3 regions of the Thalassolituus oleivorans MIL-1 genome follow, and region 3 is predicted to be linked to each of the others. Evidence: predicted binding sites of a transcription regulator. Region 3 holds the regulator's gene; each other region holds the start of a gene.

Region 1 (10,904 bases), 500 kb from region 3:
TGTGCATCGCCGCTTTGGTCGTAACGTAGAGCTTGAAGCGGTATACGCCGAACAAGAATCTGGTATGTTGCTAACGCCAAACCCGCGTGAAGTTAGTAACACTTTAATGGCGCGTGGCGATGACTTTAAGCCCGCTACATCCGTTAACTTTATTGCTGGTGCATGGATTCAATTCATGACCCACGACTGGTTCAGCCACGGTGAAAATACTGCGGATGATCCAATCTTGGTAGAGCTACCAGAAAACGATGCGATGGGGCCTGGCGTAATGTCAGTACGTCGTACTCAAGCCGATACTTCTCGCACAGCCGACGAAGAAGGCCTACCGTTAGCTTATCGTAACGTGAATACCCACTGGTGGGATGGTTCGCAAATTTACGGTAGCGATTTGGCAACATCGAATAGCATTCGTGAATTCGAAGGCGGTCGTTTAACGGTTAACTCCGATGGTTCTTTACCAACAGAATTCTTCTCTGGCATCCCGGTCACTGGTTTCAATGACAACTGGTGGGTTGGCCTAAGCATGTTGCACCAGTTGTTTGTGCAAGAGCATAACTCTATTGCGCAAATGCTAGCGTCTAACAATCCTGATAAAGATGATCAGTGGTTGTACGATAAAGCACGTTTAGTTAACTCGGCATTGATGGCTAAAATACATACTGTTGAATGGACTCCAGCAATCATCGCCAACCCAGTAACTGAACGCGCTATGTACGCTAACTGGTGGGGCCTTGTGGGCAACACGGCTGAGCGTGATAAGTATGCTGGCGAGTTTGAGAAACTAGCAGAAGACTTGGCGAAAACGGATTCTTGGGTTCGTACTATTTTAGGTGTTGATTCAAATCTAGAACAATCACTTAATGATGGTACCGCTTTGGAGTGGGCTGTTACTGGTTTGGCCGGTGCTCGTAATTCGGATAATGCTGGTGTGCCGTTCACTCTGACCGAAGAGTTTGTGGCGGTTTACCGTATGCACCCTCTAATGCGCGACAATATCGATGTGTATGACATTGGCTCAAACATTGTTCGTGAGTCGATTCCTGTCGTAGACACGCGTGATGGCGATGCGGAAACAATTCTTGATGAGCAAGGTATCGATCGTCTTTGGTACTCGTTCGGTATTACAAACCCAGGTTCACTAACACTGAATAACTTCCCTGAATTCCTGCGTAATTTGGATTTGCCGGTTGTTGGTAAAATGGACATTGCGACCATTGATATTCTGCGTGACCGTGAGCGTGGTGTGCCGCGTTATAACGAGTTCCGTCGTCAAATTAATTTGAAGCCAATCACTAAGTTTGAAGACTTAACTGATGATGCAGAAACGGTTGCGAACCTCCGTCGCGTATATAACGATGATGTTGAACAGATTGATGTGTTAGTGGGGATGTTAGGTGAGACTGTTCGTCCTGAAGGCTTTGCTTTCGGTGAGACAGCATTTCAAATCTTCATCATGAATGCGTCACGTCGCATCATTACTGACCGTTTCCTAACGTCGGATTACACTCCAGAAATGTATACCCAAGAAGGTTACGATTGGGTTGAAAACACGACTATGGTTGACGTATTGAATCGTCATAACCCAGAGTTGGCTGTGTCTTTGACGGGTGTTGAAAACGCGTTCAAACCTTGGGGCCTAAATCTTCCTGAGAACTATGAATCGTGGGATGCATGTACTAAGCAAGATCTTCTTTGGACTAACGGTGCCGTGCGCACTCAATACGATGAAGGCGAACTGCCAGCGATTCCACCAATCGATATTGGCGGCTTAATCGATGGCGTGCTTTGGGACAAAGTAAACTATGTTGGTGACGTAGCGCCTGTTGGTCATACCAAGCCAATTCACCCACACGGTGTTATGGCTAAGGTCGCGTTCAATGCAACGTCTAACCACCCTTATACCGGTGTGTTTAAAGGTAACGAATGTGGACTGTTACGTTTATCTGTAACCGGTGATCCAGCGGATCGTGGTTTTGCTCCAGGATTTGCGTGGAAGACGTTTATCGATGGTAAGCCATCAGAAAACGTATCTGCGTTGTATACCTTGTCTGGTCAAGAAGATAACTACAACTTCTTCGCTAATGAGCTATCTCAGTATGTACGTGTTGAGTCGAACATTACTCTAGCCACAACCACCTTGTTCTCATTAGTATCGTCTAAGCCTACGTTAGTAATGGTTGATGCAATGGCCGGCGTTAACTCTGACGGTTCTGCGGTTGCAGCACCTAAGTCTCCAACTCAAGTGTACTTCGTACCAAGTGCCGAAGTGGCTGGCTTATTCTCTAGCGATGAGCATGATTTCCGTGCTGATCTTATGAGCTTGCCAGAAGGTACTAAGTTGTATGATGTCTATGCTACTGATAAAGAGATTAAAACGTCTATTTGGAGCAGAACATCACAACGTTATGCTGACGAACGTCGCGCCAGTGCTGTGAAAGTAGGTGAGTTAGTAATGGATTCTAACTTTACTGCTTCTCAGTTTGGTGACTCTGGAGTGTTCTTCAAGCACCAGCGTTACGAAGATAAGTAAGAAGTACGTCGATAGCAGTTTGCTATTGACGTGAAGGAAGCCGGGACTTGTTCCCGGCTTTTTTTTGTCTGAAAACTGATCGAGGTTATCTAGATGTGGATGTCCTGTCTATTTCAGTGCAATGCTTTGCTTTAAGCATCATAACGGGGCGCTAGCACGAACTCAGCGGCTGTAATGCCCGAATATTTCATATAAAAAATCATATAAATCAATAAGTTGTCCGTCTTTTCTGTGTTTTCGCTAAGTTGGCACAAGTGTCGCTTACGCCTTGTATACAAGATTGAATTCAGGCGGAATGTGGGATGTCAGCAACAAAGAGTGTCGAGCAAAAAACAGCAGGATTAGGTTGGAATATCAAGCAGTGGGCCGCGGCCTACCGACAAGGATCTGAGCCTGTCGAGCTATTGCCTCTTTTACGAGAACAGATTGCCGCATTGGAAGCCGATGCCGGTAGTTCTGTATGGATCCAGCTCGGTACTGAACAACAACTGCTAGCGCAAATTGAGAACCTGCAAGCGAAACGAGCAAATGGTGACTCGTTACCCCTGTACGGCGTCCCGTTTGCTGTTAAAGATAATATTGATGTTGCTGGATTTTCAACCACTGCAGCCTGTCCTGAATTTGCGTATCAACCAACCGAAGATGCAACCGCCGTTCATTTGTTGAAACAAGCGGGTGCGATTGTGATCGGTAAAACTAATCTCGATCAATTCGCGACGGGTTTGGTTGGCACTCGTTCACCGTATGGTGCAGTTAAAAACAGTTTTAATTCAGATTACATCAGTGGTGGTTCCAGCTCTGGGTCTGCTGTTGCTGTGGCCAAGGGTTATGTTGCTTTTGCGTTAGGCACTGATACGGCAGGGTCCGGTCGTGTCCCTGCTGGCTTTAATCATATTGTTGGTTTAAAGGCGAGCGTCGGTGCTATTAGTACCACTGGCGTTGTACCTGCGTGTCGCAGTTTGGATTGCGTTTCTATTTTTGCGCTCAATAGCTTAGATGCTGAGCGCGTGTTTGAAGTAGCAGGACGCTTTGATCGTACCGATGCCTATTCTCGCTCGCGCACTATGATTCGCAATACTCGCATTCAGCGTTTGGCTATTCCTACTGAGGCACCTTGGTTTGGTGATGACACACAAGCCGCTGCCTATGAGCAGGCATGTGAACATGCCGAGGCGTTGGGCTACGAATTAGTAAAAACAGATTTTTCGCCGTTATTTGAGTTAGCTAATTTACTTTATCAGGGGCCTTGGGTTGCTGAGCGTTACGCTGCGGTCGGCGAATTTCTAGCGCAAGACTTACCGGGCATTAACCCTGTGGTCAAAAGTATTGTTGCAGGCGGTATTAACGGCACAGCGGTCGATGCTTTTAAAGCTGAATATCGTCGTAAAGATCTAGTACGAAAAATAGATGCATTATTTACCGATATTGATGCCTTGTTTGTACCTACGACTCCCCGCTTTCCGACGATGACGGAGGTTAATGCTGAGCCAGTTTTGGTGAATAGCCAACTCGGCACTTACACGAATTTTGTTAATTTAGCTGATCTTTGTGCCATTGCCTTACCCGCGAAATTACGCAGCGATGGTTTGCCATTTGGTATTACCTTAATTGCACCTGCGTGGCATGAAATAGCATTAGGACAATTTGCTGCGCATTGGCAGGCGTTTATGACATTACCAGAAGCTCCCGTTTTGCTTGGTAATAAATCTGACGAATCGATTGTTGTCGCGGTTGTTGGGGCGCATTTAACTGGGATGCCATTAAATCATCAATTAACCAGCCGCTATGCAACCTTGTTAGAGCAAACACTCACAGCCAATAAATACCAGTTATATGCTTTGGCCAATACCGTTCCGCCTAAACCTGGTTTAGTTCGGGTGAGTGATAGCGCCTTGGCGCAAGATTCAACGCTTGGAAATCAATTAATTGTTGAATTATGGCGTATCGACTTGGCTGGGTTCGGTAGTTTTGTAGCAGAAATTCCTCAGCCTCTAGGAATAGGTACTTTGGAGTTGGCTGATGGTCGTTTAGTAAAAGGCTTTATCTGTGAACCGGAGGCGGTCGCAAGTGCCACCCATATCAGTGAGTTTGGCGGCTGGCGTGCTTATATAAAGCACCTTAATTCAACCAAATAATATTTTAGAATTGTTTTAACACTGGATTTTTTATACCTACTGCCAGCGTGGATGAGCAATGAACGTAGCCGAAAAGATATATCAACAGCTTCGCCAAGAGTTATTTGATTTTCAGCTACTGCCAGGAGATCGGTTTAGCGAAACCGAGGTGGCTAAACGCATGAATGCAAGCCGTACTCCGGTACGAGAAGCTCTGTATCGGTTGGAGCGAGACGGTTATGTGCAAGTTCAGTTTCGTAATGGCTGGCAGGTTAGACCATTTGATTTTCAGTATTTTGAAGAGTTGTACGATGTCCGAATTTTGCTCGAAGTTGAGTCAATACGGCGATTAATTGCTAGCACGGATGTTGAGGAAAAGTTAGCACCACTATTGTACCTCTGGTGTTGCGATGAAGGTGACAGAGTCAGGGACAGTGCGCAGGTTGCAGAAATGGATGAAAACTTTCATTTCTCACTAGTTGATCTGAATGGCAATCAGCAAATGAGTGCTATTCATCGCCAAATTTGTGAGCGCTTACGTATTATTCGTCGTTTAGATTTTACTCGTGTAAGCCGTATTGATGTGACGTATGAAGAGCACGGAAATATTTTAGGTTTAATACTTTTAGGAAATGAAGAGCGAGCGGTCGCCGCCCTGAAAGAGCACATTGAAATCAGTAAAAATACGGTCAGGGAGATCACGTTGCACAGAATTCAAACAGCAAAAAGCGAGTACAGCATAAATATAAAAATGAATCACTCTGGTGCGTAGTGCTCCAAATAAGAACACGTAGGATTTTGCTCGGTCTATATTGGTGCAGGTATATTTTAATCGTTCTTTTTATTAAGGATAAGGGCCTTCTATTGCTGTAATTCAGGGATATTTATCTATTTTAAAGTTGGTATGAGGTTTGCTGTAGTGAATGCGGAATTTAAATATAAAGCGCCAATGATGGTGCGAATAAATAAAGTTTAATCACTGTTGAAGGAAAGAAACGATGACAAAACTGGGCATGAAATATCTAGCAAAAACCACGGCCGCTTTTGGTATCGCTGCACTTGCGGCGGGCGTTAACTTAGCCAATGCTGGTGACACAATTAAAGTTGGCGTATTGCACTCACTGTCAGGCACGATGGCTATTTCAGAAACAACGCTGAAAGACACTGTGTTAATGATGATTGACGAGCAAAATAAGAAAGGCGGTTTGCTTGGCAAGAAACTAGAAGCCGTTGTGGTTGACCCTGCTTCTAACTGGCCATTATTCGCAGAAAAAACGCGCGAATTGATTTCTAAAGACGACGTTGATGTTATTTTCGGCTGCTGGACATCGGTATCTCGTAAATCCGTACTGCCGGTTATTGAAGAGTTGAACGGTTTATTGTTCTACCCTGTGCAGTACGAAGGTGAAGAGTCTTCTTACAACGTGTTTTATACCGGTGCAGCGCCAAACCAACAGGCAATTCCTGCGGTCGATTACTTGATGAATGATGTTGGTGTTAAGCGTTGGGTTCTGGCGGGTACAGATTACGTATATCCACGCACTACCAACAAAATTCTTGAAAGCTACCTGAAGTCAAAAGGCGTAGCTGAAGCCGATATCATGGTGAATTACACACCATTCGGTCATAGCGATTGGCAGACCATCGTTTCTGACATTAAGAAATTCGGTAGTGCCGGTAAGAAGACTGCAGTTGTATCGACTGTAAACGGCGATGCTAACGTACCTTTCTACAAAGAGTTAGCAAACCAAGGCGTTAGCGCAGAAGACATCCCAGTAGTTGCATTCTCTGTTGGTGAAGAAGAGCTTTCTGGTTTTGACACTAAGCCATTGGTTGGCCACTTGGCGGCATGGAACTACTTCATGAGCGCTGACAGTAAAGAAAATGATGCCTTTATTAAGCAATGGCACACCTTTACTAAAGACGATAAGCGCGTGACTAACGATCCAATGGAAGCGACTTACATTGGTTTCAATATGTGGACTAAAGCAGTTGAAAAAGCGGGTACCACCGATGTCTCTAAAGTAGAAGCTGCCATGATAGGTATCGAAGTACCGAACCTAACTGGCGGTACTGCGGTTATGAATAAAAACCATCACTTGTCGAAGCCGGTATTAATCGGTGAAATTCAAGAAGATGGTCAGTTTGAAATCGTATGGGCAACGGATGCTGAAGTAAAAGGTGATGCATGGACGGACTTCCTACCTGAAAGCAAAAACCTGATCTCAGATTGGACTGCTCCAATCAATTGCGGCAACTACAACACAGTGACTAAGACGTGTGGTGGTTCGTCGGTAGCGGGTGAGTAATTACTCGCTATTTATTCGTCGTTAATTCTAGCGGCGGATGGAAGTAGGGCCTAGCGATAGGCCCTACTCGATTTCAGATACAGGAAAAATATCATGCGCAATTTCATCGGGCAGGCCATGTTGCTACTGTCTTTGATGTGCTGTGGCTCTTTGGCAATGGCTGAAGATTCAGGTGCATCTTCACCTATTGTTACGGTGGCCTCTTTAGAATCTTTAGGCCAACAATTAATTACTGCAAATTATTCAGAAAAAAAGGCGTTGGCTAGCACGATTGCTGCAGTTGATGACCCAAAAACTTTACCCCTATTACAAACCTTGTTAGATGGTCAGTTGTACTATCTTAAAGAAACCAATGAATTGTTAATCTCTCATGATGACGATTCGTTTGAAGACTTATTTACTAGCAGTTTGGTGGTGCTCGATAGCCCACGCGATGCTAAAAAAATCGGCGTCAATAATAGTTTGCGCGGCGTATTACGCACTGAAATTTCACGTTTACAAATATCCGCGCGCGACCCTCAATTACGCATGGCTGCTGCACGAAACTTATTAAAATCGGCTAGCGATCTAGATAGCACACTACTAAAAGAGGCTATTAAAAAGGAAGAAAAACGCGATATTGCTGAAGTTCTAGCGATAGTCTTAGGTATGCAACAGTTGGATAGCTCTGACGCTGATATACGTATGCAAGGCCTAGAGGCTCTGGATAAGGCCCTTTACCCTGAAGTTCGTGCTGCGCTGACACAGTTTATTGTTCGCTCTGAATCCGCAGGCCACGCTAATGAAGTAGCCAAAGCAAATGCCGTTGTTACGGATATCGAAAAGTTAGTCACAATTAATGGCTATATCGAAAACCTCTATTTTGGTTTAGCGCTTGGCGCGGTATTGCTACTCGCTGCGATTGGCCTTGCCATTACCTTTGGTGTAATGGGCGTGATTAATATGGCGCATGGCGAAATGATTATGCTGGGTGCTTATACTACCTACGTGGTGCAGCTATTAATGCCGGATCATATTGGCTTATCGCTTGTTGTTGCTATCCCAGCGGCTTTTTTGGTGAGTGGTGCTGTTGGTGTTGCAATTGAACGTGGTGTTATTCGTCATCTATATGGTCGTCCATTGGAAACCTTGTTGGCGACATTTGGTTTGAGCTTAGTACTACAACAAGCCGTCCGCTCAATATTTAGTCCGCTCAATCGTGAAGTAGCTACCCCCGATTGGATGGCGGGCACCTTTATGATTAACCCTGCATTAGAGCTTACCTTTAATCGCCTCTACATCATTATTTTCAGCTTATTGGTGCTGGGTTTATTGGCCTTGGTACTAAAGCGCACTTTATTTGGTTTACAAATGCGTGCCGTGACGATGAATCGTCCTATGGCGAGTTCCATGGGTATTCGTACCGGTTGGGTCGATGCACTGACCTTTGGTTTAGGCTCCGGTATTGCAGGCATCGCCGGTGTGGCATTGAGTCAGCTAACTAACGTCGGGCCAAATCTCGGTCAAGCCTACATTATTGATTCGTTCATGGTGGTGGTATTTGGTGGCGTCGGTAATTTGTGGGGCACGCTTGTTGGCGCCATGTCGTTAGGTATTGCTAATAAATTAGTAGAACCTTTTGCCGGTGCAGTATTAGCTAAGATATTTATTCTTATTTTCATCATTTTGTTTATCCAAAAACGTCCGCGTGGACTGTTTGCTCTCAAAGGACGTGCAGCCGATAACGGCTGACGGATAAGGTAACGAATTATGACGAATCAAACCGTAAAATTGGGTCCGCTGGCGACCCTATTGATGAATGATAAAGCTGGGCGCTATTTATTAAGCGTATTGCTGGCAATGTCGATAGTGATTCCTTTGAGTAATTTACTTCTACCTGAAGGCTCTTTCTTTCATGTGTCGACTTATGCGATGACACTTCTCGGTAAGTATCTTTGCTATGCCTTATTGGCGGTAGCAGTCGATCTTATCTGGGGCTATTGCGGAATACTAAGCCTAGGACATGGCGCCTTTTTCGCACTGGGCGGTTATGCCATGGGCATGTATTTAATGCGTCAGATCGGTGATCGTGGTGTGTATTCAAATCCTGAATTACCAGATTTTATGGTGTTCTTAAACTGGACTGAATTGCCGTGGTATTGGCAGGGTTTTGACCAGTTTTGGTTTGCCATGTTAATGGTGCTGGTTGTACCAGGTGTGTTGGCGTTTGTATTCGGTGCGCTGGCGTTCCGTTCACGGGTGACCGGCGTATATCTTTCAATTATCACTCAGGCATTAACCTACGCGTTATTGCTCGCCTTTTTCCGCAACGACATGGGCTTTGGCGGTAATAACGGTCTTACCGATTTTAAAGACATTCTCGGTTATGACCTGCAACAAGATACAACTCGAGCTGCGCTATTTTTTGCCTCTGGCATAGCCTTGATTCTTGGCTATTTAATTAGCCGCTTTATCGTTACTTCTAAGCTGGGACGCGTGTTGGTGGCTATTCGCGACAGTGAATCGCGAGCGCGTTTTTTAGGGTATCGCGTTGAGCACTATAAGTTATTTGTATTTGTCGTGTCTGCCATGTTGGCGGGTATCGCAGGTGCTTTATATGTTCCGCAAGTCGGCATTATTAACCCAGGTGAATTTGCTCCAATTAACTCGATTGAGATGATTATTTGGGTTGCGGTCGGCGGACGGGGTACGCTTTTTGGTGCCGTTATTGGCGCCATTTTAGTTAACTATGCAAAAACCTATTTCACTGGTGCTTTTGCTGAACTTTGGTTGTTCCTGCTGGGTGGTCTGTTTGTATTGACAACCCTCTATCTGCCAAAAGGCGTAGTCGGCTTATGGGCCCAATTAAAAGATAAGCATGCGCAGAACAAGCAACAAGCCGCGATGAAAGAAGCCGAAGGAGATCAGGCATGAGTATTAGCAAGCAACACCATATCGATACCCCTAGCGTTCTCTATATGGACGGTGTAAGCGTAAGCTTCGATGGATTCAAAGCGCTGAATTCTCTTTCTATGTTTATTGCGCCGGGAGAAATGCGAGCCATTATTGGCCCTAATGGTGCTGGTAAAACTACCATGATGGACGTCATCACGGGTAAGACTCGTCCCGATAGCGGCACAATTGTTTTTAACAACCAGCATGATCTTACCCGCTATGACGAAGCCGATGTCGCCAATCTTGGAGTGGGACGAAAATTTCAAAAACCGAGCGTTATTGAAAGTTTAACGGTATTTGAAAACTTAGAAATGTCGTTAAAAGGTGGGCGCTCTATTTGGCAGGCATTGATGCATCGTTTGAGTGGTGCGCAAAAAGAAAAGCTAGATGAAATTCTCGAACTGGTGAATTTATCCGATCGCACTCATCATTTGGCGGGTGATTTATCTCATGGTCAAAAGCAATGGCTGGAAATTGGCATGCTATTGGGTCAAGAGCCGCAGTTGCTTTTAATTGATGAACCCGCTGCCGGGATGACCGATGAAGAAACCATGAAAACAGCGGAATTGTTTAAAACATTAGCGAAAAAGCATTCGCTCATGGTAGTAGAACACGACATGGATTTTATCGAAGCGCTGGATTGCAAAGTCACTGTGCTACACGAAGGGCACGTCCTCGCGGAAGGCAGTTTGGCCACGGTAAAAGCAAATCCACAAGTTATTGAGGTGTACTTAGGCCGTTAAGGCCTCAGGCACTCTAGCGAGGATATTATGTTAGAAGTATCAAACGTAAATGTGTCATATGGTGCTAGCCAAGCACTTTATGATGTCTCGATGAGCGCAGAAGTTGGTAAAGTGACCTGCGTTCTAGGACGAAATGGTGTTGGTAAAACAACGTTAATGAAGGCTCTTTCCGGGCACTTGACGCCATTTTCTGGGGATATTACTTGGCTGCAATCGTCGATAAAAAACATGGCACCTTATGATCGTGCTCGTCATGGGATTGCTTATGTTCCAC
Region 2 (10,904 bases), 540 kb from region 3:
TTAGACCCAACTGCAGCGCGTTTCGAAATCTTCTTTAACCAAGACGGTACACTCGACGAAATTGCCACCGGCGACATCTTCATCACCAACTGGGACCCAGTTGACGAAAATGGCGATCCAACGGGTGCATTTACCTCAACCAACGTGTTGGAAGGCGGTATTCCACTAATTGATCCACCGGTTAACTCCAACTTCCAAATTTCGTTGGACGGCTCCACCCAATTCGGTAGCAGCTTCTCCGTTAACGAAGTGAACCAAAATGGTTATTCAACCGGCCGCTTAACCGGCCTTGAAATCGACCAAGAAGGGATTATCTTCGCCCGCTTCACCAACGGCCAAGCACAAACATTAGGGCAGGTAGCACTGGCTAACTTCCGTAACCCAGAAGGCTTAACGCCAGTAGGGGATACCGGCTGGGCAGAATCGTTTGAATCGGGCGTACCGACGGTTGGTTCTCCAAGAACTGCATCCTTCGGCCAGATTCGATCATCGGCACTTGAAGACTCTAACGTAGACCTTTCAGAAGAACTGGTTGGCCTGATTATCGCCCAGCGAAACTTCCAGGCCAGCGCCAAAACCATTGAAACAATGGACCAGGTGACCCAGACCATCCTGAATATTTAATAGAGGTTGAACGGTAGGAGGTACTCATTGAACGGTAGGAGGTACTCATTGAATTGTAGGAGGTACTCATGGAATTGTAGGAGGTACTCATTGAATTGTAGGAGGTACTCAGGGAGCGAAGCGAGCAGTGCCGATAATCGCGACTACGAACAAAAAACGTTCATTGAGTCGCTCCTACACAAAAAACGTTCGTTGAGTCGCTCCTACCGATACACCACAAGCGGCATACACTTGCCGCTTCCCCCATATCTTTTCCTCCTTTGACGCGATAAAAACCGTCGAAAAATCCCTATCTAATTGATTTAAAACACAAAAATACACTTGGCACGCCCTCTGCAATGTTCTTAATAACGCAATAACAAAGAACAACGGGGAACACCATGGATCGAGCGCTATACATCGCCATGTCGGGAGCCAAACAAAATACACTTGGCCAAGCCGCGCACGCTAACAACCTAGCGAACGCCAGCACCACAGGTTTTCGCTCCGACTACACCCAAAGCCGAGCTATGGGCGTCTATGGTGAACACTTCCCAACTCGCGCCTACGCCATGACCGAACGCCCAGCGTCTGATTTCCGTCAAGGCCCACTGGTAGAAACAGGCCGCGCCCAAGATGTCAGCATTGAAGGCCCAGGTTGGTTCGCCGTTGTCGGCCCCGACGGTAACGAAGCCTATACTCGCGCAGGCGATTTAAGTGTCGATCCCAACGGCAGGCTCATCACCGGCACCGGCCTACAACTTCTTGGCGATGGCGGCCCAGTCGTACTGCCAGAATACGAAAAAATAGAAATCAGTCGCGCGGGCATTGTCACCGTACAACCCACGGGCGAAGTCCCCGCAGCCGTCGCCGAACCCGTACAACTAAAACTCGTAAATCCAGACATGCAATTACTAGAAAAAGGTGAAGACGGCCTGTTTCGCTTTCGTGACCCAGCCGTCACCCAAGCCCCAGCCGACCCTAACATCACCCTAGTCAATGGCTTTATTGAAGGCAGCAACGTAAACGCCGTCACCGAATTAACCAGCTTAATCTCGCTCAATCGACAGTACGAAATGGAAGTGAAGCTAATGAAAAGCGCCGACGAAATAAGCGCAGCCACCACACAAATACTGTCGAATCAGTAATAGGAGCTAACCAATGTTAAATTCACTATGGGTAAGCAAAACCGGCCTCGAAGCACAAGACTTGGCACTCACAACAGTGTCGAACAACCTTGCCAACGTATCGACCACCGGCTTTAAAAAAGACCGCCCCGTATTTGAAGACTTGCTGTATCAAATTCAACGTCAACCGGGGGCTAACTCATCCGCCGATAGTCGTCTGCCATCTGGTCTACAACTCGGTACCGGTGTACGCACAGCTGGGACACAAAAAATCTTTACTACCGGCTCGCTGCAACTAACCGACCAACCGCTAGACATGGCCATTAACGGCCGCGGGTTTTTCCAAATTCAAATGCCCGACGGCAATATTGGCTACAGTCGCGACGGCACATTTCATATCAACGCCGACGGCACCATCGTTAACGTTAACGGCTACCCGCTAGAGCCACAGATAGACATCCCCGACCAAACCAACCAGCTCACCATTAGCAAAGATGGCATCGTACAAGCCACCTTATTTGGTGACCCAACACCGCAACAGCTAGGCCAAATAGAAACCGTCGACTTTATTAACCCCGCAGGCTTGCAAGCGGCTGGTGGCAACTTATTTCTTGAAACCGCCTCAAGCGGCGCACCACAAGGTGGAACGCCCAACAACGACGGCTTCGGCACCATTGAACAAGGCGCACTCGAAAACTCCAACGTCGAAGTAGTAGAAGAACTCGTGAAAATGATCACCGTTCAACGCGCCTACGAAATGAACTCAAAAGTCGTCTCCGCAGCCGATCAAATGCTGCAATTCCTGACGCAAAACGTATAACAGATTAGGAGGTGCCTTATGTGGCGCATCGCATCAATACTCGTTATTTTATTGCCAGCCTGCACATCCGTTCCCATGGAGCGCGACGTATTTCCTGACGACCCAGACTTCGCCCCTGTATCCGCGCAAAGCCTAGCGCCACCACCTAATGCTAACGGCTCGCTGTATCAGGCGCGCTACAGCCTAGGTTTATACACCGACCAGCAAGCCACCCGTGTCGGCGACATCATTACCGTGATATTCGACGAACAATATCAATCGAGTAAATCCGCCGCCACCAACGCCGACAAATCATCGACCAACGACCTCGCCGTACCGAGTTTAATGGGCACAGTGCCAGGATTTAAAAACCTAAATCTCGACACCAGCACCTCAGCCGACCGAAAATTCAGCGGCAAAGGCGAAGCTGACCGTTCGAATAGTTTAAGCGGCCAAATAACCGTATCCGTTGCCGAAATATTACCGAACGGAATATTAAGAATTCGCGGCGAAAAATGGTTAACCCTAAGCGAAGGCGAAGAATATATTCGCATCCAAGGACTCGTCCGCCCGGCAGACATCACCCCAGATAACACAGTCGCCTCCAGCAAAGTCGCCGACGCACGTATCTCATTTGGCGGACGTGGAGCGCTTAACAACTCCACCAAACAAGGCTGGGCCGACCGCATATTAACCTCACCGTGGTGGCCGTTTTAACGAATCGCGACTACGAACAAAAAGCGTTCGTTGAATCGCTCCTACAGAATATCGTTCATTGAACATGTAGGAGGTACTCAAGGTAAAACTGTAGGAGGTACTCAGGGAGCGAAGCGAGCAGTGCCGATGAGTATGAGTATTGATGATCTTCACAGATGACATCGCGACTACGAACAAAAAGCGTTCGTTGAATCGCTCCTACAGAATATCGTTCATTGAACATGTAGGAGGTACTCAAGGTAAAACTGTAGGAGGTACTCAGGGAGCGAAGCGAGCAGTGCCGATGAGTATGAGTATTGATGATCTTCACAGATGACATCGCGACTACGAACAAAAAGCATTCGTTCAATCGCTCCTACAAGAATAAATCATTACTCAATCTGCACGAACCTTCTTGAAATTGAATCACTATTAAATTAAAACGATGAATAGGGACATAAATTCAAGGATTGAATATGCTCAAAGGGCACTCTAATTTACGCAAAGGCCGATTTTCAGAGTCTGGCCGCATTTATCTTGTAACGGCCACGACCAACGACCGCACACCAATATTCTCTGATCCTAAATACGCAATTCCAACCTGTAGATTTTTTACTAAACCAACCTCATTATTAGGTAATTCACTATTAAGTTGGGTGTTAATGCCTGACCACATCCACTGGCTAATAGAACTCGGTGAGAATGGCGATCTCAGTAAAACCATACAGCTACTTAAATCAGGTTCTGCACGAATAATTCGAGAGCGTGGATTCGGGAATAAAGTATGGGCCCCCGCATTTCATGATCGAGCGATACGTAAAGACGAAGATCTTAAACAAGCAGCGCGATATATCGTAGCCAATCCGCTGAGGGCCGGCCTGGTGAAGCGACTCGGCGATTATCCTTACTGGGATGCCGTTTGGTTGTAATCACCCCAGCATCGCGACTACGAACAAAAAGCGTTCGTTGAATAGCTCCTACAGAACACCGTTCGTTGAATATGTAGGAGGTACTCAGGGCCAAACTGTAGAAGGTACTCAGGGCTAAACTGTAGGAGGTATTCAGGGCTAAACTGTAGGAGGTACTCAGGGAGCGAAGCGAGCAGTGCCGATGAGGATGAATATTGATGACCTTCACAGATCACATCGCGACTACGAACAAAAAGCGTTCGTTGAATCGCTCCTACAGAACACCGTTGGTTGAATATGTAGGAAGTACTCAGGGCCAAACTGTAGAAGGTACTCAAGGTAAAACTGTAGGAGGTACTCAGGGAGCGAAGCGAGCAGTGCCGATATTTGACCCAGCCAGAAAAAAACCACCGCAAGCGGTGGTCAAGGAGTGGAGCCCTCAGAAAATCGTTTTAGTGCTGCAATATTTGACGATAACGATTGAGCTTATTTTGCCCTTGGTTATGTTCGACAATTTGTTTTTGCTCGTCCTGCAGTTGTTCTAGTAAACCTTGCTCTTCTTGCAGTAAATCTTCTAAAAATACCTGTTGTTCGCTGGTTAAATTAATCAGGTCGTTTATTTCGGCAAACCATTCTTGCATTAGTTCATTACGTTTATTAATTCGTTCTTCTACGCCTTCTTTAACGCCTTGGCGAATTAATGAGCGCAGTTCCAGCGAGAGATTTTTTACCTGTACGAACAGATCTTTTTTCATATGACAATTAACTCCGCTTTAAGCGCACCGGCTTGTTTCATTGCTTCAAGTATAGCCATTAAATCACCAGGCGCTGCGCCAACTTCATTAACTGCTTTGACGATATCGTCCAGCGATACGCCTGGACCAAATTTAAACATGCGGCTGTCTGCGCCGTTGTCGATATTGATGTTGGTTTGAGGTACGACGACGGTTTCACCTTCGGCTAAGGCATTCGGCTGAGAGACAGCAAAATCTTCGGTAATAGTAACGGTTAAGCTACCGTGGGTGACGGCTACGGGCTCGATCATTACGTTTTGGCCAATCACGATGGTGCCGGTGCGCGAGTTAATAATAACTTTGGCGCGTTCTTTTCCGGTTTCTACCACTAGATTTTCAATAACGGATAAATAAGCAACGCGCTGGCTTGTATCTCGTGGGGCGCTTACACGAATTGAGGTAGCATCGAGTGCTTCTGCGGTATTTGGGCCAAGCATGTCATTAATTTTATCGACCAATGCACGCGCGGTGGTGAAATCGGGTTGGTCTAAATTAAAAATTAAACTATCGCCACGGGCGAAATTATTAGGTACGGCTTGTTCTACCGATGCGCCATTTGGAATTCGTCCTACGCTCGGCACGTTTATTTTAATACTCGATCCGTCGTTACCTTCAGCACCAAATCCGCCAACCACTAAATTACCCTGTGCAACGGCGTAGATATTGCCGTCTGCACCTTTGAGCGGTGTAAAGAGTAATGCACCACCGCGTAAGCTTTTAGCATTGCCTAATGATGCTACGGTGACGTCTACGCGTTGTCCGGGTTTTGCGAACGGTGGTAAATCGGCGGTAACCGACACAGCAGCAACGTTTTTAAGTTTTGGATCGGTGCCTACTGGTAAAGTGATGCCGAATTCACTCATCATATTGAGGAAGGTTTGAGTGGTGAACGGTGCTTTGTCACCGGTGCCGTCAAGGCCCACGACGAGGCCATAGCCGACGAGTTGATTGCTACGAACACCAGAGATGCTGGTGATGTCTTTGATTCGCTCTGCGTAGGCCGTTGAGGCTGTTAGCAGTACGAGCATGACTGATAATTGACGCCAGATTTTCATTTTTATACCTGTTTTATCGGCAACAGCGCCGTTTTTTCCTCAATTACAGGTATGTATGCAGAAGGTGTGCCTATTCCTTACGTGTATTACAGATTCAAACATACCGTCTTCCCGTAGGAGCGATTCAACGAACGTATTTTGTTAGTAGTCGCGATAAATCGGCACTGCTCGCTTCGCTCCCTGAGTACCTCCTACAGATATTCCTGAGTACCTCCTACAGATATTCCCGAGTACTTCCTACAGACGTTCCTGGGTATCATCCATACATTCAAAATATATTATCTTCCCGTAGGAGCGATTCAACGAACGTATTTTGTTCGTAGTCGCGATAAATCGGCACTGCTCGCTTCGCTCCCTGAGTGCCTCCTACAGATATTCCTGAGTATCATCTATACATTCAAAATATATTATCTTCCCGTAGGAGCGATTCAACGAACGTATTTTGTTCGTAGCCGCGAAACCATCTTCCTCAAACTTGGCAAACTCTTTGCAATCTCCATTACAAAGGAGATTGTTATGATCCAAACCCAAACCAACGCTGCTAATGTTTTTACCGATCTGAATGGCCTTCAGGGCATCCGTAAGCTCGGAAAAGAAGACAAAGGCGCGGCATTAATGGAAGTCGCGAAACAGTTCGAGTCGATGTTTATCGGCATGATGCTGTCGTCTATGCGTGACGCGGGTAAGGTATTTTCCGAAGACAACATGTTCTCGTCTCCAGAGTCTGATTTTTACCAAAATATGTACGACGATCAGATGTCTGTATCGCTGACAGCGGGGCAGGGCACGGGTTTGGCCGAGGTGATACACCGTCAGCTCATGGTTCAGTACGGTGAGAACGGCGAAGAAAAACCGCTCGATTTCTCTAAATTAAACGACCGTCGTCAGTCCACGTCATTGGCTTATGCAATTAAAAAAGTTGATGAAGAATTAGAGCAAATCAAAGAAGACAGCAGCGCAGCCGCCAGCGCAAATCAAGATGCGCCCAATAGCGAAAATACCACAGCAATCGTTGCTAGCGGCGTTGGCAGTAAGGGGCAACAGTTTGCCACGCCTGCGGAGTTCGTTGCCGCTTTGTATCCACTCGCAGAAAAAGTCGGCGGTGATTTAGGTGTTGATCCAAAAGCCATCGTAGCGCAAGCGGCGCTCGAAACTGGCTGGGGTAAGTACATGATTGCCGATGAACAAGGCAACACCAGCCATAACCTATTTGGTATTAAAGCCGATCCTCGTTGGGATGGCAGCAAAGTAGAAGTCACTACTCATGAATACCGTAACGGTGTTCGCGTAAACGAGCGCGCTGAATTCCGCTCATACGCCTCATTAGAAGAAGGCGTGCAAGATTACGCTAACTTCCTACGTTCGGCTTCACGTTATCAAGATGCCCTAGATCAACAATTATCGGCTGGCGAATACGGCCATGCATTACAACAATCCGGTTATGCGACCGACCCGCAGTATGGCGCAAAAATCGAACGAATTTCAGACAGTGAATTACTCAATACCGTGCTGAAACAAGCACTCAATAATTCGCCAACTGAAATTTCGTCCACCGCCACACCGTCGGCAGGAGAATAATCATGGGCGATATTTTAAGTGTTGGTATTTCAGGTTTAAAAGCGCACCAAGCTGCGTTAACCATTACCGGTAACAACATTACCAACGCCGGAACCGAAGGTTATAGCCGCCAAGAAGTTAGCTTTGGCGAAAACGATTCCCAGTTTTCTGCCGGTGTATGGGTAGGTTCGGGCGTTAATGTCGATTCTGTTCGTCGCGTCTACGACCAATTTTTAACCGAACAAGTACGCCTTGATACCTCCACATTTAACGAATTTAACGCGCTCGCGGTCAACGCCTCACAAATCGACAGCCTACTGGCCGATGCGGGCACCGGTTTACAACCGGGCTTAGAAAACTTATTTGGTGCCCTGCAATCATCGGTTGACGATCCATCATCGCTCGCCGCTCGTGAAGTAGTCATCAGCGAAGCCAACAGCTTAATCGACCGCTTTACTACCATCTCAGATCGTTTAAATGCTCAAAACGACATTATTAACGGCCAAATGGAAGTCATTGCCGGTGAAATTACCACCATTGCTGAAGCCATCGCTGAGCTCAACGAACAAATCTCGTTTGCTACCGCATCAGCTCAAGGTAACGAACCCAGCGAAATGCTCGATCAGCGCGACCGCCTATTAAAACAATTATCAGAGTACGTAGAAGTGAACGTCGTCGAACAAGACGGTTCATCGATCAACGTATTTATTGGTAATGGCCAGTCGTTAGTAATTGGTAATGATTTTAACGAAGTATTTACCGACATTGGTGCCAACGACCCATCCCGTGTTGATATCTATTTTCGTAAAGGAAATTCCGTGCAAAACGTCACCCGTGAAATTACCGGTGGACAGCTTGGCGGTATTCTAGATTTTCGCGAACAAGTACTCGATCCTACTATGAATGGTCTTGGTCGCATCGCGCTCACCATAGCGCAAACAATGAACGACCAGCATAAATTAGGTATCGACTACGATGGCTTAAAAGGTGAAAACTTTTTTGAAGACATTAACGATCCATTAAAAACCTACGAGCGTGTATTGGGTGATCGTAACAATGCCCAACCGAACGACCGCATTATGTCGGTACATATTATCGACGCCGGTGAACTTACAACCAGCGACTACGAAGTCGAATTTCCAGGGCCAGACGACTTCACCTACCGCATAAAACGCTTAAGTGACAATAAAATATTAGAAACCAACTCCCTCAGTGGCGGCTTTCCCGACAGTATCGAAGTCGATGGTTTTGAAATTCGTTTTGAAAGTGGTTCGTTTCAAAAAGGCGACAACTTCTTACTGACACCAACGCGTAACGAAGCCGCAAAAATAGACATGAACATCACCCGCGCTGAGCAATTAGCGCTGGCGTCTCCTATTGTTACCGATGCAGCCATTGGTAACCGTGGTAGTGGTGAAATAACCCAAGGTGAAGTTTACGACACCAACACCACCTATCTAATGAATGAAGGCGAACTCGACCCGCCACTCATTATTCGATTTACATCGCCAACCACCTACGACGTATTGGACAACACCGACCCAGGTAATCCGATACCATTATTTCCACCATTAATGAACCAAACCTTTGTGCCGGGTATTAGCAACTCCATGTTGCCAGCCGACGAAGGCAAAACTGCATTTACCAGTTTTGGTGGCGTACTACCGACAAAGCCAACCTATCAGGCGGCATCCCCCGCTGCGATAGTCGACTCAGTTAATGGTTTCTTTCCAGAACGTATTGGTATCAGCTATACCAATCCAACGACCGGAAAAGTAACCACACAGCCCACATTAATTACCTCAATAAATGCTTCTGCAAAAGAAATTGCCCAAGCATTAAGTAAGCGCGACGGGGTAGAAGCATCGGCGCGTACCACCGTCGAAATAACCGGAATTACCAACGATCCTAACCCCTTCCAAGACATGGTGATTAGCGTTAATGGCATCGTGCTTACCGACACACTTGGCCCTAACCAAACCAAATACTCCAGCGGCTACCCAGAAGAAGTCCCAGATCCTATTACTCTTGATTTCTTAGCCGAACGAATTAACGCCAACATCGACTTTCAAGATCAAGGCTTAGTCGCACGCAGCGACGGCGCTAAACTAACCATTATTTCGCTCGATGGTGAAGACGTTAACCTAGAAATTACCGGTGATGTAGGAGACGGATTTTCCGTAGGCAACGGCGAATATACCGACCTTCGTGAAACCGGCAATGCCACCTTTACCGCATTGAGTGAATACGAAGGCTACGATTTTAGCGAAGGCGGGCCGTATACCTACGAATTTGACGTACCGGGGCAGGGCACTTTTAGTATCGAAATGACCGGCACTTACGCCACAGGCGATGAACTGCTTGATGGTATTCGAACCGAACTCGAAAACTCCGGTTACGTATTTTCAGGCAACCTAGACGTCGGCATTAACGAACGTGGAAAAATCAGCTTTACGCCGCGCTTAGAAATGAACGCAACCGGCATTAATGGCTCATCCAAGCTCACTATGGGTGGCCAACTAAAAGTCGTGCTCGACGAAAATTACAGCCTTAGCATTGCTCCGCCGGGCAATAATTTATTCGACACCGACCCCGTCGGCGAACCCGTGCATTTTGGTTTTGACGTTAATGTATCGGGCTTAGCCCAGGCCGGAGATGAATTTACCATCGAATTTAACACCGATGGCACCTCCGATAGTCGTAACGGATCGTCAATGGCCGCGTTGCAAACAGAAGACTCTATTAGCGGAAATACCAGTTATACCGAAGCTTACGCACGCTTAGTAGAAGTCGTAGGCTCAGTAACCAGTCGGTCGCAAATTAACCGCGACTCCGCCGAAGTATTATTGCGCAACTCGCAAAATGCAGTCGACAGTAACTCCGGCGTAAACCTTGATGAAGAAGCAGCAGCCCTAATTAAATACGAATTGGCCTACAACGCCAGCGCGCAGGTAATTCAGGTGGCACGGCAAATCTTCGACACATTAATTAGCACATTCCGATAGGAGCAGATTATGCGCGTCGCAACTTTGCAGTCATTTAATAGCGGCTTAAACTCGATATTGGATAATCAATCATCAGTTAATAAAACCCAGCAACAAGTATCTTCGGGTCGCCGTGTTTTAACTCCGGCTGATGATCCTATTGCCTCGACTAAAATTTTACAGTTGCAGCAAGATATCGCTCAGCGGGATCAATACGACCGCAATATGACCGCGGCAGAAAACCGCCTAAAACTCGAAGAAGCGACTTTATCGTCGATAACCGACAACCTAACGCGGCTACAAGAACTCACCGTTAACGCCGGTGGTGGTACACTCACGCAAACCGACCGCCAAGCAATCAGCTCAGAAATTAATCAGCTA
Region 3 (10,904 bases):
GCAGTTAAATGTCGTTGGCCAAATAGCGGGGGATGCGGGTGAGGGCATGCGCTATTTTACCGAGACACCCATTCAAACACTGGTTGATCATGCATTTGATCAGTGGCAAGCCAACGGCCAAATCGAGAGTAGCTTACGTTTACAGATGCTATTGGGTAAGCCGGATAGTAGCCCTAGTGTGCAATTAGACAGCCAATTAACCAATGCGCGTTTGCGCTTAGGTGAGCTGGACTTAGAGTTAGCACCCGTAAACGGAACCATTCATTTCAGCACAGAAGAAGGCTTGAGCTCGAAAGGCCTAACGGCCGGTTTACTCGGTGGCTCGTTCGCAGCCACTATGAAATCGACTGTGGTGGATGGCGGTTTTGATATTCACCTTGATGGTTCTGGCAAAGCCACGTGGCAGGATTTTAAACAGTGGATGCCCGTATTTATGCTTGATCCTATTAGCGGCGAACTAAATTATCAGGCCAGTTTAGATGTTCGTCCTGCGAGTCGCGGTGGTGTGCAACTGGACGTCGAGTCGGATCTCGTTGGAACCTTGGTTGATCTACCATTTCCTGCAGGTAAGTTAACGGACACCCCTCGTTCACTTATTGCTCAGATTAAACCTAGCGATATCACCAGCATTACGTTGAATTACGATGATTTTTTACGAGCAGAGTTAGGGCTTGGCAAGGATGGTGTCGATCGTGGTCATGTGACATTGGATGGCACCGAGCCTGTCATGCCGGATAATTCGGGCATTATTATCAGTGGCACCATTGATGAAACCTTAGATGCTGAACCTTGGTTTGATGTTTGGAATCATATGATGGCGTTGCTGGATGCCGAGCCAGCACCAAAGAAAGGACCGAATGGACGTACCGTTGAGGCTGCACCTAACCCGGTCGAAAGCATCGACATTACTTTGTCAGGCTTGAATGCTTGGGATATTCCCATGGGCATTACTCGTATTGCCGGACGCCAAGATGCTAACGACTGGACGCTGCAAGTTGATAGCGACGTAACGCGTGGTACCGTCGTTATTCATCCTGGTGATGCGCCTATAGTGATGTTGCTCGACTATATCCACATGCCTGAAGAAGAAGCGGTTGTTGTTGCCGAGGGTGATGATATTCCTGAGACTGTTGATCCACTACAAGATCTCGATCCCGCGGTGTTACCTGCCTTGGATATGACCTTGCAGGAATTGTATGTCGGTACTCGCAACTATGGTCGCTGGCAAATTACCAGTCGCCCGAGCAAGCAAGGATTAACGGTTAATATTCTTGATAGCGACATGAAGGGATTAAACGTTAGCGGAAAGATGGATTGGAATTATACCGACGGTATTCATGATACTCGCCTCTATGATATGACGATTAAAGGCTCTGACATCGGCAAAGTGCAACGTGCATTCCGTCAGTCGGCAGCGATCGAAGGCAAAGATCTACAATCAACGCTGGCGCTTAATTGGCAGGGGTCGCCGCTGGGTTTCGATACCGAGACCTTGCAGGGAGATGTTAGTGTGCGAATCAAAGATGGATCGTTGCAAGCGGAAGGCACCGGCGCTTTACGTGCGTTTGGAGCGCTGAATTTTAATTCGATAGCGCGGCGTTTGCGCCTCGATTTTTCTGATATTTATCAATCAGGTTTGGCATTCGATACGTTAAAGGGTAAAGCAAAAATAGAGGCTGGTTTACTGACTTTATCAGAACCGCTAAGTGTTGAAGGCCCCGGCGGGAAGTTCCTGACCTCAGGAGCGACCAATCTGAATACTGGCGAATTGGATATGAAGTTGGCGGTCACATTCCCAGTTACGAGTACGCTCCCTTTAGTTGCTGTATTAGCGGGTTTCGCGCCACCGATTGCTGCATCGGTTTATGTTACTGAAAAATTAATTGGTGACGAATTAGAACGCTTTACCAGTGCCAGTTACGACATTAAAGGCACTTGGCAGCAGCCAACCATGGAAATTAATCAAGCTTTCGACAACCAAGTCGATGGTAAGAAGAAACGCGGAATTAAAAGTCGTATTTTCAGCGTGTTTAATATCTTTAATATCTTTGGTTCGGATGACGAATAATTATGAATCAGATAGCCGTAGTGCAGAATAATGCCGGTAGCGATATTGAAGCGAATAAAGCACAACTGGCGATTTTAATAGCCGATGCGGCAAGCACTGGCGCTAAAGTTATTTTGTTACCGGAAATGTGTTTATGCATGGATGGCAGTCAATATCATCACATCGCTGAAAATACCGAATATACCGCTTGGTTTGCGCACCAAGCGCAGCATTACGGTGTTTGGTTATTGGTAGGGGCAATTCCTCAACTATGTCCAGACGGTGATCCACGCGTGCGTTCTGCGTTATTGGTATTGAATGAGCAGGGTGAGCAGGTTAGTCGCTACGATAAAATTCATTTATTCGACGTTAACGTTGGCGATAGCCAAGGGCGTTACGCAGAGTCAGAACGCTTCGCCCCCGGCAGTGAATTACTGGTGGTTGATAGCCCTGCGGGGAAAATAGGTTTAGCGATTTGTTTTGACCTACGTTTCCCTGAACATTTTCAAGCGTTACGAGATTTAGGTGCTGAAATTTTCGTCGTGCCTGCAGCATTCACCTACACCACCGGCGAAGTACATTGGCAAACCTTATTGCGCGCTCGCGCGATAGAACAGCAATGCTACGTCGTTGCCGCTAACCAATGTGGCTGGCACGATACTAAACGGCAAACATGGGGGCATTCGCAGATCATTGATCCTTGGGGCAAGGTTATGACCGAGCTTGACCATGATATGGGCGTTACAAGTGCCGAGATTGATTTGCAAAGAGTGCAGGATGTACGTGAGAAAATGCCGTTATTGCGCGGGTGATTTTTCGTTTTTGTGATTGTAGGAGCGGATCTTATCCGCGAAAGCCCATACCGCTTAGGTAATGTTTCAATTTGCACCACCTTCGCGAAAAAGTTTCGCTCCTACGGTACAGAATAAGCATCGATTGTAAGAGCGATCCGGGCGGCGATCCGCTTATCCGCGAAAGGTCTTTACCCCATCTGGGTGCGAATAAACTGAAACAACTTCTTAAAATTTGTCCCTGGCTTTGGCGGTTCGCTGCTCATTTCTTTTTGTGCATTACGCACTAAGTTTCGCAGTTGCTGACGATCAACATCCGGATATTCTTCGATAAAATCATTCAAGCCATTGGCGTCATCGAGTAAGCGTGAACGCCATTGTTCTTGCTGTTTGATCAAACGACCGTGCAGTTCGCTCGACGGGTCGAGTTTGTCTACCGCGGTTTGAATGGCGTCGAGGTCTTCGTCGCGCATGATTTTACCGATGTATTGAAAATGACGACGACGGGCTTCATGTTTAGTGATGCGTCGACTTTCTACTAAGGCATTTTTCAGCGTTTCGCTAATTGGGAGGGTATCCCATTTTGCAGGCGCCAAGTTGCTTAGGGTTTCGCCTAAAGCTTGGAAACGGTGCATGTCGCGCTTTAATTGTGATTTGCTGATTTCGCCATCGTCAAAATCATCGTCGTCGTAATACTTGCTCATAAAATCGGGATACCGGGTTACAGGTAGAACAGGGTTGCCAGCCCTAAGAATGTCATAAAGCCAACAACGTCGGTGACGGTTGTGAGGATAACGCCGCCCGCTAGTGCTGGGTCGATTCCTCGTGCTTTTAATATTAACGGCAATGCGGCGCCAGTGATGGCGGCGACTAACAGGTTAATGATAATCGAACTGCCGATAATCAGGGCAATTTTTATGTCGTGAAACCATGCAAATGTCACAATGGCAATTACGACAGCCCATAATATCCCGTTGATTCCAGCGACAATGAGTTCACGATTGAAGAGCCAGCGGAAGTTGGCGCCGCTGAGGTGCCCTAGTGCTTGGCCGCGAATAACCAGTGTCAGTACTTGGCTGCCTGCAATACCGCCCATGCTGGCGACAATCGGCATTAGCACGGCTAAGGCAACGACCTGCTCGATGGTTTTATCGAATAATCCAATCACGGCCGAGGCGGCTAGGGCGGTGATTAAGTTGATCCCTAGCCACACCGCGCGTCGGCGACTGGTTTTTAGTGCCGGTGCGAAAGTATCTTCGTCTTCATCCAAACCAGCCATACTCATCAACGAGTGGTCGGCGGTTTCGCGGATAACGTCAACCACGTCATCGATGGTGATTCGACCGATGAGCACGCCTGCGGCGTCTACAACCGGTGCAGAAACTAAGTCGTGACGTTCGAACAGCTTGGCCACGTCAGTGTCGTGCATGGTCGCCGGAATGATTTTAGCGTCCGTGGTCATGACTTCACGCACAGTTTGTTGTGGGTCACTGACCAGTAGTTTACTGACGGGTAACAAACCGATGAATTCGTTTTGTCGGTTTACCACCAAAAGATTATCGGTCATGGCCGGCAATGATTTATGCCGACGTAAATAGCGCAACACAACGTCCAAAGTAATCTCTGGGCGAATCGTCACGGTATCCGTGTTCATCAAGCCACCGGCGCTGTCTTCTGGATAGCCTAAGATGGCCTCCACTCGCGCTCGATCGACTTGGTCCATCGAATCTAGAACTTCTTGAGTCACACGCTCAGGAAGTTGTTGCAACATGTCGGCCACGTCATCGGTGTCGAGGTCGGCGGTCATGTCGACAACTTCAGCCGCGCTCATATCCGATAAGAAATGGCTTTGTAGTTCTTCGCTGAGGTATTGAAGAACTTCACCCTCGAGCTCTTTATCAACTAACTCCCATAAAATTTTACGGGCCTTAGGCGGAGAGGATTCGATTAAATGGGCGACGTCTACGGGTGCTAAACCCGAATTTAGGATGCGCTGAACCTTGGCCAAAGCACCACTCTCTAGGGCGGCGTTAAGGCTATGCAGTTTGGCTTTTGCCTTTTCCGTATGTTGTCCCATGGGATGGCTCTGGTTGCGCAGGAGTTGACCAGAATTCTAGCCTGAATAGCGCCTATATACCATGAAAGTACTCGCAGTATTAGCGCTAATTTGCTGTTTTATAGCGGATTATTCACCTTCGTCGAAGAAACGATTGATAAGGTCTTGGAGCGCGGTAATGGCTTCTGCTTCGTCACTACCTTCGGCTTGAAGTTGGATCTCGGTACCTTTGCTCGCGGCCAACATCATGACGGCCATAATGCTTTTGCCATCAACCAACCGGCCGGGATAACCGACTTTTACTTGGCTAGAAAAAGCAGACGCTGTAGAGACTAATTTGGCCGCTGCACGGGCATGTAGACCCAGTTTATTGATAATTGTTATTTGGGTACTGATCATGAATTAATGGCCTGTCGATTCGGAAAGCCGCGCGAGTTCACGGTGACGAACTTGCACGTTGGGATAATATTGCTGGAATTCTGCTGTCAGTTGCTCTGCCATATACACAGATCTATGTTGACCACCTGTGCAGCCAATGGCGATGGTCATGTAGCTGCGGTTGGCATCAACAAAACGCGGCATCCAGCGTTGCATAAATTCACTAATACTTTGTTGCATATCTTTGACGTCATCGTACTGACTCAAAAACGCTTGTACCGGCTGCTCTAACCCCGTGTGGTGCCGCAAACTTTCATCCCAGTAGGGGTTAGGTAGATGGCGGACATCGAATACATAGTCGGCATCGATGGGAATACCGTGCTTAAAGCCAAAGGATTCAAACAGGATCGACATATCGCCGTCGCGTTTATCGGCTACACGTAATCGAATTAAGCTGCGCAGCTCATGTACCGACATATGCGTGGTATCGAGCGTTAAATCGGCCATGTTAGCCAGCGGATCGAGCAGTTCTTTTTCTTGCTCAATGGCTTCTGCTAGTGAGATCTTCTTACTGGTAAGAGGGTGTTTTCGGCGCGTGGCGCTAAATCGTTGCAATAAGACTTTTTCACTGGCATCGAGATAAACCACATCGAGCTTGTAATGGTCGTGCGGGAGGTCGCGTAACACTAATTCGATGCGGTCAACCGCATGAGCAAGATTGCGAGCATCAACGCTTACGGCAATTTGGGTGAGCTTTTCATTGCCGTTGGCTTGTTCGGCAAGGGCGGGAAGTAGACCAATGGGTAGGTTGTCGATGCAATAAAATCCGAGATCTTCCAGTACATGCAGTGCACTGGACTTACCTGAGCCGGATCGGCCGCTAATCACTACCAAACGCATGGGCCTACATTCCTTGTGGTATTAAGTTCCGGCGGCTGCGCGCTGGAATAGTTGACGATTGTCCGGAGCGCAACGTAATGCACTGCGATACGACTCTTCATTGAAATTACGGGCCAACATTGCCAATACCTGCAAATGTTCTTCCGTTGCTTCTTCTGGTACTAAGAGTGCGAACACCAAATCTACTGGTTTGCCGTCAATGGCGTCGAAGTCGATTGGCTCGGCAAGGCGTAATAGCACGCCAAAGGCCTGTTCACACTGAGGCAACCGACAATGGGGAATGGCAATGCCTTCCCCTATGCCGGTACTACCCAGACGTTCGCGTCCGAGTAGTCGCTCATAGATTTCATCCGCTGAGCTATCGCTGATGGATTCAGCGACCAATCCTGCTAGGAATTCCAGCAACTTTTTTTTGCTGGATACCTCTGCGTCCACCAAGGTGTGTGTTGGTGAGAGGATATCGTCAATGCGAAGTGTCATGGAGTTAGCCTTGTCCGTGTAGCCGCGCGACTGTTTTTTCTTTGTGTTTTAACACTTGTCGATCGAGCTTGTCAGTCATTAAGTCAATGGCAGCATACATATCATCATGCTCTGACTTGGCATGGATATCTGTACCTGTAACGTGAATGGTTGCTTCCGCTACTTGGCGGCCCTTTTCAACGGTCAGAGTAACCTGTCCGGTAGTGATGTTGTCAAAGTGACGTGTCAGCTTTGACATCTTTTCCTCAACGTATCCCTGCATTGCTTCGGTTACATCTACGTGGTGACCACTGATATTGATTTGCATGCCCAGTCTCCTTTTTGTCTACTGGCTCGTTGTTGATCGTCAGATAAGCTGTTTGCGCTCGTTAGAGGGCGGAATCATCATGGCCTCGCGGTACTTAGCAACGGTACGGCGCGCGACCTGGATGCCTTTGTCGCCTAGTAATGCCGCGATTTTATTGTCGCTTAATGGCTTACGGGCATTTTCTTCAGAAATTAGTTTTTTGATCATGGCACGAATTGCGGTAGATGAACATTCACCACCGCTATCGGTACTGACGTGGCTTGAGAAGAAATATTTCAGCTCAAAAATACCACGAGGGGTGTGCATAAATTTCTGCGTGGTAACACGAGAAATTGTCGATTCATGCATGCCCACGGCTTCGGCAATGTCGTGCAGAACCAGTGGTTTCATTTTTTCTTCGCCTTCTTCGAAGAACTCGATCTGATATTCGACGATCTTAGTTGCCACCTTGAGTAGGGTTTCATTGCGGCTTTGTAAGCTTTTAATGAACCAGCGAGCTTCTTGCAGGTGGTCTTTGAGGAAAGCGTTGTCGGTGCTGTTATCGGAACGGCGAACTAAGGACGCATAATCGGCATTGACGCGCAGACGCGGTGCGATTTCGGGGTTGAGTTCGACTCGCCATTCGTCACGAATATTACGCACTAAAACATCGGGAATGACATATTCAGATTGATCAGGAGAGATGCCTGAGCCCGGTTTTGGATTGAGTTCTTTAATTAAGCGCAGCACATCTTTGAGCGCTTCTTCTTTTAATTTTGCTTTACGCATCAGCGTTGGATAATCACGACTGCCGAGTAACTCGATGTGTTCACGAATCACGAGTTTGGCTTCTGCTAACCAAGGCGTTGCTTCTGGTAGCTGCTGCAATTGTAGTAACAGGCATTCACGCAAGTCGACACAGAACACACCGGCAGGATCAAATTGCTGCAGACGATGCAGCACTGCCATGATTTCGTCTTCTTCAACTTCTAATGCTGGATCAAGGCTGGTGAGAATATCGTCGACAGTGGTGTGTAAGTAGCCATCGTCGTCGGTGCCATCAATCAGCATTAAGGCGATTTCGCGATCGGTATCACTCATCGGAGTGAGATTAAGCTGCCACAAAAGATGGTCTTGTAGGCTATCGGTGGTGGCATGACGAGAGTCGTAATCGAAATCGTCGTTTATTGCGCCACTACTACCACTGCTGGAGGAAACGCTGGCAGTGGTTTGGTAGGTATCTTCCCATTCGCTGTCGTTGGGTAGATCTTCTGGAATTTTATCGTCAGACCATTGTTCATCGAGCGTGTGATTGTCTTCAGAACGCTCTCGGGCTTCGTGATCTATTTCGTTTTGTTCTTGTTCAGTTTTTTCACCACGGTGTGCTTCTACCTCAGGATTCGGATCGTCGTACTCATCCGTTTCTAACATCGGATTGGAGTCGAGCGCCTCCTGAATCTCCTGCTGTAAGTCCAAGGTGGACAGCTGGAGTAGGCGGATGGCTTGTTGCAACTGAGGGGTCATGGTCAGTTGCTGACCCATCTTTAACTGGAGAGACGCTTTCATGGAAACTTAACGATTACCTATCTACGGCAGAAAAATAGTGTTTATGCATTATAGGCTAAGCCTGTGCTTATGGAATCTATCTTGCAAGCACGAAACCCGATTGATTCGATCATAGCCTGATGAGGGGGCTAGAATCAAAGGCGGAAATCGTTACCCAAGTAAACTTTTCGCACTTGTTCGTTCGCTAAAACTTCTTCTGCGGTGCCTTCCGCAATGATATGGCCCCCACCGACAATATAGGCTTTTTCACAGATGGCGAGGGTCTCACGCACATTGTGGTCGGTGATCAGTACGCCGATGCCGCGGTTTTTCAGCTGCCGAATAATATCCATGATGTCGGATACGGAAATGGGGTCAACCCCTGCGAATGGCTCATCCAGTAGGATGAAAGATGGCTCTGCAGCTAATGCGCGAGCTATCTCTACGCGTCGACGTTCGCCTCCTGATAACGACATGCCTAAGCTTGCGCGGATGTGCTGAATGTGGAACTCATCGAGCAATCCTTCAAGGCGCTCTAATCGTTGTTTGCGATTTAGATCCTTACGCGTTTCTAAAATTGCGAGGATATTGTCGGCCACGCTGAGCTTACGAAAAATCGAGGCTTCTTGGGGTAAGTAACCGATTCCTCGTTGCGCGCGCCCATGCATAGGCAGGTGGCTCAGGTCTTCGTCGTCGATCTTGATACGTCCTTTGTCGGCTTGCACAAGATTAACGATCATATAAAAACAGGTCGTTTTGCCTGCCCCGTTAGGGCCAAGCAAACCAACAATTTGACCGCTGTGTACCGACATGGATACATCTTTTACCACTTCACGGCCGTTGTAACTTTTCGCTAGGTGTTCAGCTTTCAGCGTTTTCATCAGTGGCCTGTTGCGGTTGGATAATAACTTTAATACGACGATCGCCAGAAGAGCCGCTGTCTGGCGTAGCTTGGCTGTCGTTGCGTGTGCCGCCGTCGGCTTTGACGGTTTCTTTGTCCATGTCGTAGACGATATGCTCGCCACTAAATAGGTTGCCATCTTGTTCTAATTGCGAGTCGCCGGTCAGTGTAACTTGGCGGCGCGCGGCAAAATAGTCAATCCGATCACCATGAGCGCGAGTCATAGGTTTACCAGCGGTCACTTGTTGTTGATAGCGCGCTGGTTCCCCATTATTGCCTTCGGCTACGGCTTTTTCGAGCGTGTTGCCGCTACGTAAAATCATCAATCGGTCGGATTCAATACGCAACGTGCCTTGAGTCAGAATGACGTTACCTTCGTAGATAACCGTACCCGCTTTGCGGTCGATTTCTGCGCGGTCGGATAATATGGTCATTTCTTGTTGCCAGTCATCGGGTAGCGCAAGTGCTAGCTGACTGATGCTGCTCACGGCCAAAATAAATAACGCACGGGCGCTGTTTTTCATAGTGTTGGTGTGCTTATTGTTCGGGTACATAAATAGTCTTTACCCCGGTTTTCAGTTCCATGCGCTGGCGGTTAACATCCAGAGTCATGCCTGTTGCGGTCGCGCGGCTACCCGGCCCTGTCATGGTGACCAGTAAATCGGTCGCTGCAATTTGCTCACGAATATCGTAGGTTAATGCTTCGGTTTCAATCAGCATGGCATCGGTTGTTTGTTCGCCAGTATTTATGGGCTCGATCCGTACTGTCTGGTTAAAACGAATAACTTGCTCGTCGTCTTTTAGCGACCCTTCTTTGGCGGTGACTTGCCAGATTTGGCCACGATCATCTCGCGTGGTAATCATAGGTGCGAAAAAACGGGTCACGCCTATTAGGGGATAGTGATCTGAACGCTGGGCTCGAAAGGTCTGCCCAAGTTTACCATCCACACCATAGTGCCAGTTGAGTAGCGTCTCTCCATAGTAATCGGCTTCGTTACTTTGCTGTTCACTCAAGGGCTGATTTAGCTCTTGGGTGTAGCGATCAACCGCGATTAAGGCTAAGCCAAATATCAAGGTTAACAGTAGCAGCAAGTAACGTTTACGCATTAGATAACGCCTGCGCGTAGCATATCGTGCATGGTGACAACGCCCACAGTACGTTGTTCATCTTTTACTACTAAGGCGTTAATTTTATTGTCTTCCATGATTTTCAATGCTTCAGCTGCCAAGATGCCCTGCGTCGTTGTTTTACAATTAGCCGTCATTATATCGCTCATTGAGCAGGCACGGATGTCTACGCCTTGGTCGATAGCACGACGTAAATCGCCATCGGTAAAAATACCGGCTAAACCGCCATTGTCATCTTGTACTGTGGTCATGCCCAAACCTTTCGATGTGACTACCAATAGTGCTTCGGATAAACGTGTGCTGGTATTCACGACGGGTAATTGGTCGCCACTGTGCATAATATCTTCGACTTTCAGCAGCAAACGACGACCTAGGCTACCGCCGGGATGTGA

The links. The regulator sigma-54, encoded in region 3, starts transcription at its own class of promoters, with help from an activator protein. The targets are predictions, from matches to a motif close to TGGCACNNNNNTTGCTNT.
Region 1: urtA (urea ABC transporter substrate-binding protein) is a predicted target of sigma-54. The motif match lies at 5,545-5,562, and genes of this name have one in related genera.
Region 2: flgJ (flagellar assembly peptidoglycan hydrolase FlgJ) is a predicted target of sigma-54. The motif match lies at 6,459-6,476, and genes of this name have one in related genera.

What each region holds. Positions count from the first base shown of each region.
Region 1 is NC_020888.1:3,747,892-3,758,795, reverse strand. It holds gene TOL_RS17285 (peroxidase family protein) at 1-2,530, shown strand, start outside; gene atzF (allophanate hydrolase) at 2,833-4,665, shown strand; gene TOL_RS17275 (GntR family transcriptional regulator) at 4,724-5,416, shown strand; gene urtA (urea ABC transporter substrate-binding protein) at 5,643-6,953, shown strand; gene urtB (urea ABC transporter permease subunit UrtB) at 7,047-8,684, shown strand; gene urtC (urea ABC transporter permease subunit UrtC) at 8,703-9,866, shown strand; gene urtD (urea ABC transporter ATP-binding protein UrtD) at 9,863-10,630, shown strand; gene urtE (urea ABC transporter ATP-binding subunit UrtE) at 10,658-10,904, shown strand, end outside.
Region 2 is NC_020888.1:2,712,365-2,723,268, reverse strand. It holds gene TOL_RS12500 (flagellar hook-basal body complex protein) at 1-624, shown strand, start outside; gene TOL_RS12495 (flagellar basal body rod protein FlgF) at 1,005-1,751, shown strand; gene flgG (flagellar basal-body rod protein FlgG) at 1,765-2,550, shown strand; gene flgH (flagellar basal body L-ring protein FlgH) at 2,569-3,246, shown strand; gene TOL_RS12480 (REP-associated tyrosine transposase) at 3,702-4,154, shown strand; gene TOL_RS12475 (hypothetical protein) at 4,586-4,888, opposite strand; gene TOL_RS12470 (flagellar basal body P-ring protein FlgI) at 4,885-5,982, opposite strand; gene flgJ (flagellar assembly peptidoglycan hydrolase FlgJ) at 6,499-7,560, shown strand; gene flgK (flagellar hook-associated protein FlgK) at 7,563-10,544, shown strand; gene flgL (flagellar hook-associated protein FlgL) at 10,554-10,904, shown strand, end outside.
Region 3 is NC_020888.1:3,252,800-3,263,703, reverse strand. It holds gene TOL_RS14995 (YhdP family protein) at 1-2,068, shown strand, start outside; gene TOL_RS14990 (carbon-nitrogen hydrolase family protein) at 2,071-2,859, shown strand; gene yjgA (ribosome biogenesis factor YjgA) at 3,030-3,542, opposite strand; gene mgtE (magnesium transporter) at 3,560-4,915, opposite strand; gene TOL_RS14975 (HPr family phosphocarrier protein) at 5,024-5,293, opposite strand; gene rapZ (RNase adapter RapZ) at 5,297-6,172, opposite strand; gene ptsN (PTS IIA-like nitrogen regulatory protein PtsN) at 6,194-6,652, opposite strand; gene hpf (ribosome hibernation-promoting factor, HPF/YfiA family) at 6,657-6,959, opposite strand; gene TOL_RS14955 (RNA polymerase factor sigma-54) at 6,999-8,504, opposite strand; gene lptB (LPS export ABC transporter ATP-binding protein) at 8,639-9,364, opposite strand; gene lptA (lipopolysaccharide transport periplasmic protein LptA) at 9,345-9,938, opposite strand; gene lptC (LPS export ABC transporter periplasmic protein LptC) at 9,922-10,491, opposite strand; gene TOL_RS14935 (KpsF/GutQ family sugar-phosphate isomerase) at 10,491-10,904, opposite strand, start outside.